DNA from 3 places in the Neorhizobium puerariae genome. Region 2 is predicted to be linked to each of the others. Evidence: predicted binding sites of a transcription regulator. Region 2 holds the regulator's gene; each other region holds the start of a gene.
What was found. The regulator LexA, encoded in region 2, represses DNA repair genes until DNA is damaged. The targets are predictions, from matches to a motif close to TGTTCNNNNTGTGTTCNG.
Positions count from the first base shown of each region.

Region 1: the regulator LexA is predicted to act here: its motif matches at 2,258-2,275, upstream of ACFFP0_RS13475 (YifB family Mg chelatase-like AAA ATPase).
Region 3: the regulator LexA is predicted to act here: its motif matches at 2,012-2,029, upstream of ACFFP0_RS16260 (PA0069 family radical SAM protein).

Region 1 is NZ_JBHMAA010000015.1:45,608-48,866, reverse strand. It holds gene cysK (cysteine synthase A) at 1-361, shown strand, start outside; gene ACFFP0_RS13475 (YifB family Mg chelatase-like AAA ATPase) at 542-2,077, opposite strand; gene gshB (glutathione synthase) at 2,360-3,259, opposite strand, start outside.
Region 2 is NZ_JBHMAA010000032.1:6,977-10,235, reverse strand. It holds gene ACFFP0_RS24285 (ComEC/Rec2 family competence protein) at 1-1,650, shown strand, start outside; gene lexA (transcriptional repressor LexA) at 1,631-2,350, opposite strand; gene ACFFP0_RS24275 (helix-turn-helix domain-containing protein) at 2,689-3,216, opposite strand.
Region 3 is NZ_JBHMAA010000017.1:122,534-125,792, reverse strand. It holds gene rnhB (ribonuclease HII) at 1-594, opposite strand, end outside; gene ACFFP0_RS16260 (PA0069 family radical SAM protein) at 794-1,951, opposite strand; gene ACFFP0_RS16255 (glycosyltransferase family 2 protein) at 2,083-2,601, shown strand; gene moaB (molybdenum cofactor biosynthesis protein B) at 2,665-3,216, opposite strand; gene ACFFP0_RS16245 (4-(cytidine 5'-diphospho)-2-C-methyl-D-erythritol kinase) at 3,213-3,259, opposite strand, start outside.

The DNA.
Region 1 (3,259 bases), on a different contig from region 2:
GGACCGCAACCCAGGCCTCAAGGTCATTGCCGTCGAGCCGGAGGAATCGCCGGTGCTCTCCGGCGGCCAGCCCGGCCCGCACAAGATCCAGGGCATCGGCGCCGGCTTCGCGCCGAAAATCCTCGATACCCACGTCTATGACGAGATCGTCACCATCAACAGCGCGGAAGCGATGGAATTGGCCCGCCTTGTCGCCAAGCTCGAAGGCATACCGGTCGGCATCTCTTCCGGCGCGGCACTCACCGCCGCAATCGAAGTCGGCAGCCGCCCGGAAAATGCCGGAAAGAACCTCGTAGTCATCATCCCCTCCTTCGCGGAACGCTATCTTTCGACGGCCTTGTTCGAAGGGCTGGGGAATTAAGCGAGTAGCGAGTAGCGAGTAGCGAGTAGCGAGTAGCGAGTAGCGAGTAGCGAGTAGCGAGTAGCGAGTAGCGAGTAGCGAGTAGCGAAACAGAAGACCTTCGGTTTGCAAGCTTAAACAAAATCCTATTCGCTACTTCCTATTCGCTATTCGCTTTCAGCCTCGCTATTCGCGCCCGGCTCACGCCACAGCCATGGCCAGCCGTTCGCCGGCCATGCGGTAGGAAATCGCCTCGGCAAGGTGGATGCGGCCGACCGTGTCCTTGCCGTCGAGATCGGCCAGCGTGCGCGCGACCTTCAGCACGCGGTGATATCCGCGCGCCGAGAACTTCAGCTTCTCCGCCGCGTCCCGCAGCAATTGCAGCCCGTTCGGGTCCGGTTCGGCGAATTTCTCGATCAGCGACGTCGAGCAGCGGGCATTGGTGAGGATGCCGGCGCAACCGGCCTGCTCGAAGCGCTCACGCTGCCTTTCCCGGGCGGCGGCGACACGCTTTGCGACATCCGCGCTGCTTTCCGCCGGCATGGGGCGGATGAGATCGGCGGCGGAAACCGCCGGCACATCGATGCGGATATCGATACGGTCCATCAGCGGCCCGGAAATGCGCGCCTGGTAGTCGGCGGCACAGCGGGGTCCCCGCGCGCAGGTGTGGCCCGGTTCCCCGGCCATGCCGCAGCGGCACGGGTTCATGGCCGCGACGAGCTGGATGTTCGCGGGATAGGAAACCCGGTGGTTGGCGCGCGCAATGACGCATTCGCCGGCTTCGAGCGGCTGGCGCAGCGCATCGAGCGCCTGCGGCGCGAATTCCGGAAACTCATCGAGGAACAGCACGCCGTGATGGGCAAGCGAGGCCTCGCCGGGCTTCGCCCGCAGGCCGCCACCGACCAGCGCGGCCATCGTGGCGGAGTGATGCGGCGTCCTGTAGGGGCGGCGATCGGAGAGCTTGCCGCCCGAAAGCTGGCCTGCGATCGAATGGATCATCGAGACTTCGAGAAGCTCGGCAGCCGAAAGCGGCGGCAGGATAGAGGGAAGCCGCGCCGCCAGCATGGATTTTCCGGAACCGGGCGGACCGACCATTAGCAGGTTGTGGCCGCCGGCCGCGGCCACTTCGAGCGCGCGCTTGGCGCTTTCCTGCCCCTTGATGTCAGCCAGATCCGGGAGGTTTGCCGGCAGTGCGCGGACCGCCGGCTGCGGCCGCGAGATCACCTGGGTGCCGCGAAAATGGTTGGCGAGCGCGATCAGGCTGCGCGGCGCGACGATATCGATACCCGCGCCAGCCCATGCGGCCTCGGTGCCGCTGTCGGCAGGGCAGATCAGGCCCTTGCCCACCGCATTGGCGCCGATCGCCGCCGGCAGCGCGCCGGCAACCGGTGCAAGCGTGCCGTCGAGATTGAGTTCGCCGATCACCACATAGTCAGTCAGCGCATCGGCGGGGATCGCTCCGAGCGCGGCCATCAGCCCAAGCGCGATCGGCAGGTCGAAATGGGAACCTTCCTTGGGCAGGTCCGCCGGCGCCAGATTGACCGTCACCTTCTTGGGAGGCATGGCAAGCCCGGACGCATGCAGCGCCGCCTGCACCCGCTCCCTGCTCTCGGCCACCGCCTTGTCCGGCAGGCCGACGATATGCATGTTCACTTTTCCAGGCCCGACCATCACCTGCACGTCGACCGGAACGCCTTCTATGCCCTGGAATGCCACCGTATTCACACGCGCAACCATATGACCCCGCCCTCCGGCACGCCAGGCAGCCATGCCGCGCGCTTTCAGTTTTCACGCATGCCGCAACCGCAAACCGCCCGCGATTTTCATGCGACACGCCCCCAAATTACGTCCGGAACGTCAGCGACACACGCTTTCCGCGCCGGCGATTGCAATCTGGCACGGAACAAGGAATAAAACAAGAACATTAATCGAACAGATTCCCGCTTCCGCTGCAAGCAAGTTGCATGCAGTTGTATCTAGGGAACAAAGGTGATCCGTATCCGAAACGCGCCTGTCGTATCAGGCGCGTTTTACTTCGATCGCATCCCACAGAAGGCTTGCGACATCAGCACCGCCGAACCTTCTGACTTCACGAATACCGGTGGGGGACGTGACATTAATCTCGGTCATGTAGTCGCCGATCACGTCGATGCCGACGAACAGGAAACCGCGTTCGCGCAATGCAGGCCCGATGCGGGCACAGATCTCCCGCTCCCGCGGGGTGATCTCGGTGGGTTCCGCGCGACCGCCGACATGCATGTTGGAGCGGCTGTCATGTTCGGCGGGCACGCGGTTGATGGCGCCGACCGGCTCGCCGTCGATCAGCAGGATGCGCTTGTCGCCCTTGCGCACCGCCGGAAGGTAGGCCTGGGCGATGAAGGGCTCGCCGCGATACATCTGGTTGAACATCTCGATGAGGGACGAGAAATTGCGGTCGTCGCGCGCGGAGTGAAAAACGCCGGCGCCGCCATTGCCGTAAAGCGGTTTCAGGATGATATCGCCCATTTCCTGGCGGAACCGGGCGATCTCGTCGGCATCGCGGCTGATCAGGGTGGCAGGCATGAGATCGGCAAATTCGGTCACGAAGATCTTCTCCGGCGAATTGCGCACCCAGGCCGGATCGTTCACGACGAGCGTCTTCGGGTGAAGGCGTTCGAGCAGATGCGTCGACGTGATGTAGCCCATGTCGAAGGGCGGGTCCTGGCGCAGGTGGATGACATCCATGGTCGCAAGATCGACCCGCTCCTTCTCGCCCAGGGTAAAATGATCCCCCTTGACGTCGCGGACCGTGAGCGGTTCGACACCGGCCAAGATCCTGCCGTCGCGCATGCTCAGCCGGTCGGGCGTGTAGTGGAACAGCTCGAAGCCGCGCGCCTGCGCCTCCAGCGCCATGGCGAACGTGGAATCGCCGGCAATGTT
Region 2 (3,259 bases):
CTTTTCGATCTGCGCAGTACCATCGCCGACCATATTCGCGAGACTGTGCCCGGCGACGCCGGCGCCTTCGCCGCAGCGATCGTCACGGATGAGCGTCGGGCGATCTCCGAGGAGACGACCGAGGCGCTCAGGCTGTCCGGCCTTGCCCATATCATCGCGATCTCGGGGCTCAACATGGCGCTTGCCGCGGGCATCTTCTTCGTTGGTGCGCGCAGCCTGCTCTCCCTGTTTACGGGTTTTGCCCAGGCATGGCCGGTCAAGAAGCTCGCCGCTTTCGGCGCGCTTGCCATGGTGACTGCCTATTACCTGATTTCCGGCTTCGGGGTCTCGGCCGAGCGCGCCTATATCATGATGGCCGTCATGCTGGTTGCGGTGCTTTTCGACAGGCCGTCGATCAGCCTGCGCAATGTGGCGCTCTCGGCTCTCATCATCATTGCCCTCTCGCCGTCGGAGGTTCTGGGTCCAAGCTTTCAGATGTCGTTTTCCGCCACTGCGGCCCTGGTCGCCGGTTATGCCTTCTGGACGAACCGATCGAGGAAACACGATCCGGAACCCTCGCCGTTCCGGTTTCCCGCACTGATGCCGGCACTGGCTTTCTGGAAATTCACGTCGGGTATCCTCGTGACGTCCCTGATCGGCAGCGTCTCGACCGCGATCTTTTCCGTCGAGCATTTCCATCGCATCGCGACCTATGGCCTAGCTGCGAACCTGGCCGCCATGCCGGTCATCTCCTTCGTGGTCATGCCCGCCGGCCTTGCCGGCATGCTTCTGATGCCCTTCGGGCTCGATGCGCCGTTCCTGAAACTGATGGGCCTTGGGCTCGACGCCGTGATCGCGATAGCAAAGCATGTCGCGGCCTGGGGTGGCGACGTGCCTGTCGGCAGGCAGCATCCCTGGTTCATGGGCGTGGCCACCATCGGGTTTCTCCTCCTGACGCTTCTGAGAACCAGGCTTCGGCTCCTCGGCATTCCGCTCCTTGCGTCGGCGCTGGCGCTGTCATGGCAGGAGCGATCGAAACCGCTTCCGGACATTCTGATATCCGAGGATGGAACGATGGTTGCCCTGCTGGCCGGCGACCGGGTCGCCACCAATCGCGCGCGCCCTCCCGATTTCATCTACGACCAATGGCGGCGGGCGCTTCTGCTGGGCGATCCGTCGAAACCGGAGATGTCTCCGTCCGGTGAAAAGTCTTCCGGCGCGAAATCCGGGGAGCGTCGCGAACTCAAGCCGGCCGAAATGGACGCCGCCCGATCCGGCATCCGGCAAGCGCCGGAAGGCCGGTTCATCTGTTCGGCGCGATCATGGTGCGCGGCAAGGACCGCGGAGGGCGCCATTATCGCCGCCGTGGAGGACAGCCGTTATGCCGGCCCGGCCTGCGATGTCGCCGATATCGTCATCGCTCCACGCGCCCGTTTCGACAATTGCCGCTCCGGCGCGCTGATGTTCAACGGCGAAACCCTTCGAAAGACCGGCGCTCTGGAGATCGCGCTTCGCGGGGCGACGGATATGGAATTCTGGCAGATCCACGCAGCCCTTGCCAACCGGGATCGCCCCTGGATGCAGCATCGCCATTACGACTGGCGAAGTGGCACCTCAGACACCACGCTGCCAGAACCGCTTCAGCAGATGATCAATGATAGCGACGGATGAGGCCGACCAGTTTGCCCTGGATCTTCACCCGGTCGGGCGGAAATATGCGGGTTTCGTAGGCCGGATTGGCCGCTTCGAGGGCGATAGACGCGCCACGGCGGCGGAAACGCTTGAGCGTTGCTTCCTCGTCGTCCACCAGGGCCACGATGATGTCGCCGGGATTGGCGGTGCCGGTGTTCCGGATGACCACCGTATCGCCGTCGAGGATGCCCGCTTCGATCATCGAATCGCCCTTGACTTCCAGCGCGTAGTGTTCGCCGGAGCCGAGCATTTCGGCAGGCACCGCGATGTCATGCGTATTGTTCTGGATCGCCGAGATCGGCACGCCGGCGGCGATGCGGCCCATGACCGGAACGGTAGTCGCATTGGAGGTGTCGTTGTTTGCCACCGGCCTGGGAGCGGCGGCGACCGGCTGCGGTTTTCCGAGGCTGCCTTCGATCACGCTCGGGGAGAAGCCGCGGCGCGGCTGCAGGCTTGGCTGGTAGGCTTCCGGCAGCTTGATGACTTCGAGGGCCCTCGCGCGGTTCGGCAGGCGGCGGATGAAGCCGCGCTCTTCGAGCGCCGTGATCAGCCGGTGGATGCCGGATTTCGATGCAAGATCGAGTGCATCCTTCATTTCATCGAACGAAGGGGGGACGCCGGACTCCTTCATGCGTTCGTGAATGAACAGAAGCAGTTCCTGCTGTTTGCGCGTGAGCATGTTTGGCACCCCGAGAGTCGGAAACAAATCCAGAACGGACACTATATGTTCCATATGTGTTCCGCAAGTCCCTAAATTTCCGTGAAGTATTGCGCGGGAATTTGCTTTTTTAGATTGGCGGAATTCGCTCTATTAGATTAACCGCGCTCAAAGCATTGATTTGCCTGAATATATCATGTCGCCACCCGAAATGGGTAATTTCAAAATCTCGCGAATCTAACGTAGCTCGTACCGCATTAGAAAACATTACGTTTTTTGAGGACATCACTCTCTCAGGGTGCCCGAAAAACTCGCCAGTGGCGACGAGGTGGCGACATGGTTGTGGGCGCGTTTATTGCTTATTTTTGCGTGTCCTCGTCGCGCTCTTTCACCTCGAGCATATCAATTAGGTGATGGGTGAATTCTTCCTGCGTCATGCGACCGCCTGCGGTCATGTCGTTCATTAAAAATTGGAAGTGATTATAGCGATCTGCGATCCATTTTGCGCGGAAACTGGCTTGCTTCCACTTGTCAGTGCCTGGGCCAAACGCCTCTTGGAAAATCCGCGCATTCCAGACGTCATACATCGTCGCAGCTAGAAGCCTGACGTTAATTTCCCCGCCGTACACCCCGGGCAGCATCTGAGTGCGCTCTTTGCCCGTTAGAAGCCATTCGATGTTCTCCCGCGTTTTGAATGCGACTTGCACTACCTCAGCGTAGGGAATGCGCTTTCGCGTTCGCCACGCCGAAACTGTAGACTTATTCACACCAAGGGCGGTTGAGAGGTCGGTGTCGCTGTCCACACCCATCGCTTTTCGCAGGCGATCAATGACAGCATCGGGGTCAATTTCGACACCGTCCAAAATTAACGTATCATTAGTTGACATAAACCAATCTCAAGTTTACTAAATTGTACTTCCAATCGAAGGA
Region 3 (3,259 bases), on a different contig from region 2:
GATTCCCGCGCGATGCTGCGCCGTGCCGTAACCCGCGTGATTCGCAAAACCGTAGGCAGGAAAAACCACATGCGCCCGCGCCATCATCCGGTCGCGCGTCACCTTGGCGATGATCGAGGCTGCGGCGATGGAGACGGAGCGGGCGTCCCCCTGGATGACGGCCTTGCCGGGGCAGCAGAGCCCCTGCGGCACGTCGCGGCCATCGGCAAGCACGTAGGACGGCGTCACGGCAAGACCGGCTACGGCCCTGCGCATTGCGTCCAGGCTTGCCTGCAGGATATTGCGCTCGTCGATATGCCGGGGACCGGAGGCCGCGATCGAGACTTCCGCCGTTGCCATGATCGCCTCGAACAGCACCTCCCGCCGGGCGGCTGTAAGCTGCTTGGAATCGTTGAGACCGGCCGGAATATTGTCCGGGTCGAGGATCACCGCTGCCGCCACGACCGGCCCTGCGAGCGGGCCGCGTCCTGCCTCATCGGTTCCGGCGACCGGCCAGTGGCCGGCCTTTCGGGCCAGAAGTTCGAGGTTGAAGTCCGGAACGAGCGGCACTTCCTCGAAGAGCATCGGAGAATCGGGCGACGTGCGAGGCAACATGGCGGCAACCTCGCACGCCGACCCGATCTCCTGCAACCCCGGCAAGCGATTGCGGCGTCGCTATCCACCGGGGCGGCGGTGGAACCGGGGACATTCCGGCACGGGACGGAAGCGGGGAACGTGCCGGAAATCGAATTCGAAAAATCACGGGGCCTCTCATTCCCCGGATCGGTTGTCTTCGGCGAGCTTCGCCATCTCCTCACAGCAGCGAAAGCTGTATGCCGCCGCCATCGGGCCGGATGAAGATGTCGTCGCGCAGCGGCAGGCCGCGCCGCACCATGCCGAGCCGCTTCGTCGCCATCTCGAAACGGCGGCCGATCTGCCAGGCATAGGGCCCCGCGCCCTTCATCCGCTTACCCCATTCGGCATCGTAGTCCTTGCCGCCGCGCATGGAGCGAATCAGCGACATGACATGCCTGTAGCGGTTCGGATAATTCTGCAGGAGCCAGTCCCGGAAGAGGGGGCTCACTTCCAGCGGCAGGCGCAGCAGCACATAGCTTGCCTTCGTCGCGCCCGCGGCATTCGCAGCCTCCAGGATACGCTCGATCTCGTGATCGTTGAGCGCCGGGATCACGGGCGCCACCATGACCGATGCCGGAATGCCCGCATCGGTCAGCGCCTTGATGGCGTCGAGGCGCTTGGGAGGGGTCGAGGCGCGCGGCTCCATGGCGCGGGCCAGTTTGCGGTCGAGCGTGGTGATGGAAATGCCGACCTTGGCGAGCCCTTTCGAAGCCATCTCAGAAAGAATGTCCGCGTCACGGGTGATGAGCGCCGACTTGGTGACGATTGCGACAGGGTGGTTGGCCTTGTTCAGCACCTCCAGGATCTGCCGCATGATGCGCCATTCCCGTTCGATCGGCTGGTAGGGATCGGTATTGGTGCCGATCGCGATCGCCCGCACCTTGTAATCCGGCCTGCTCAGCTCCCGTTCCAGCAGCTTCGGCACGTCCGGTTTTACAAAGAGCTTCGATTCGAAATCGAGCCCCGGCGAAAGCCCCATATAGCTGTGGGTCGGGCGCGCGAAACAGTAGATGCAGCCATGCTCGCAGCCGCGATAGGGATTGATCGAGCGGTCGAAGGAAAGATCGGGAGACTCGTTGCGCGTGATGGCCGCGCGCGGCTTCTCCACCTGGACCTCGGTCCTGAACGGCTCCAGCTCCTCGATTGTCTGCCAGCCGTCATCCAGGGCCTCCCGGCGCTTCTCCTCGAACCGGCCGCTCGGGTTGAGCCCGGCGCCACGACCCCGCCGGCGATCGGCCTCCACCCGCAGGCCGGAGGATTTCACCAGCGCATCGGCAATATCGGCCGTATGAGCAGGCGCGAAAGCAGCCTGCCGCAATTGGGACAGCTCGTTCATGGGACGCTCCTGAAGGGGAAATCTCCCCGTTCGCGATGATTAAATTCCTAACCGTAAAATGAGAACATTGCAAGAACAAAATTTGGAAACCGTTTCTGGCGTTCCGTGCTGCGATGCGGTAAATGTCAGGAATGCTGACTGTCATCATGGAATGCCGCGACCAGGAATCGGAGCTGGCGCAGACGCTCTCGGTGCTTGTTTCCGCTGCGGTGGAAGGGCTGGTGAGCGATGTCGTGGTGCTCGATCACGGCTCGCGGGACGGTTCCTCCCGCGTGGCGGATGCCGCCGGCTGCCGTTTCCACAATCATTGGGACATCAAGGACATTTTTCGGGGCGCGCGCGGCGAATGGCTGCTGCTGGTGGAGCCGGGCGCGCGGTTGCAGGCAGGCTGGATCGAGGAGGTGATGGAATACATCGCGCTCAACAGGCAGCCGGCCCGGTTCGCGCCCTCGCGCAATTACCGCCGGCCTTTCTTCAAGCGCATCGGCCGCGCCGTCCCGCCGCTCGAATATGGTCTGCTCATCCCGAAGAAGCAGGCGATCACGCTCGCGAAATCGGGCATGGACCTGGAAAACCTTGCGAAGGGACAGAAAGCCTCGAGGCTTGCCAGCGAGATGATTCCGGCCTGGGTCGCCGCTTCCGCCAGATGAAACCTGTCGCCCGCAGGTGCGAAGCGGCTTCGGGATGACGACGTGCCTCCGGCGGGGAGGGGATCAACCCCCGGCGCCGCGCCTCAGATGTTCATCGAGCCGGGGCATGATCTCGATGAAATTGCAGGGCATGTGGCGGTAGTCGAGCTGGGCTTTCAGGATGCCGTCCCAGGCGTCCTTGCAGGCGCCCGGCGAACCCGGCAGCACGAAGATATAGGTGGCGTTGGCGACGCCGCCGGTCGCCCGCGACTGGATCGTCGACGTGCCGATCTTGTCGTAGGAGATGCGGTGGAAGACTTCGGAAAAGCCGTCCATCCGCTTTTCGAACAGCGGCTCGATGGCTTCCGGCGTCACGTCGCGTCCGGTAAAGCCCGTGCCGCCGGTGGTGATCACCACGTCGATCTCCGGATCGAGCGTCCACGCGCGCACCTGCCCGGCGATCCGTTCCTTGTCGTCCGGCACGATGGCGCGGGCCTTGAGCTGGTGGCCGGCCTCGGCGATCCGGCCGACGAGCGTGTCGCCGGACTTGTCGTTCTCCAGCGTGCGCGTGTCCGAGACGGTCAGCACCGCAATGCCGACGGGAATGAAGGGGCGGGTTTCGTCGATCCGGCTCATTGTCCTGTTCCAACGGTCTGCACGGCCTGAAAATACCAGTCCG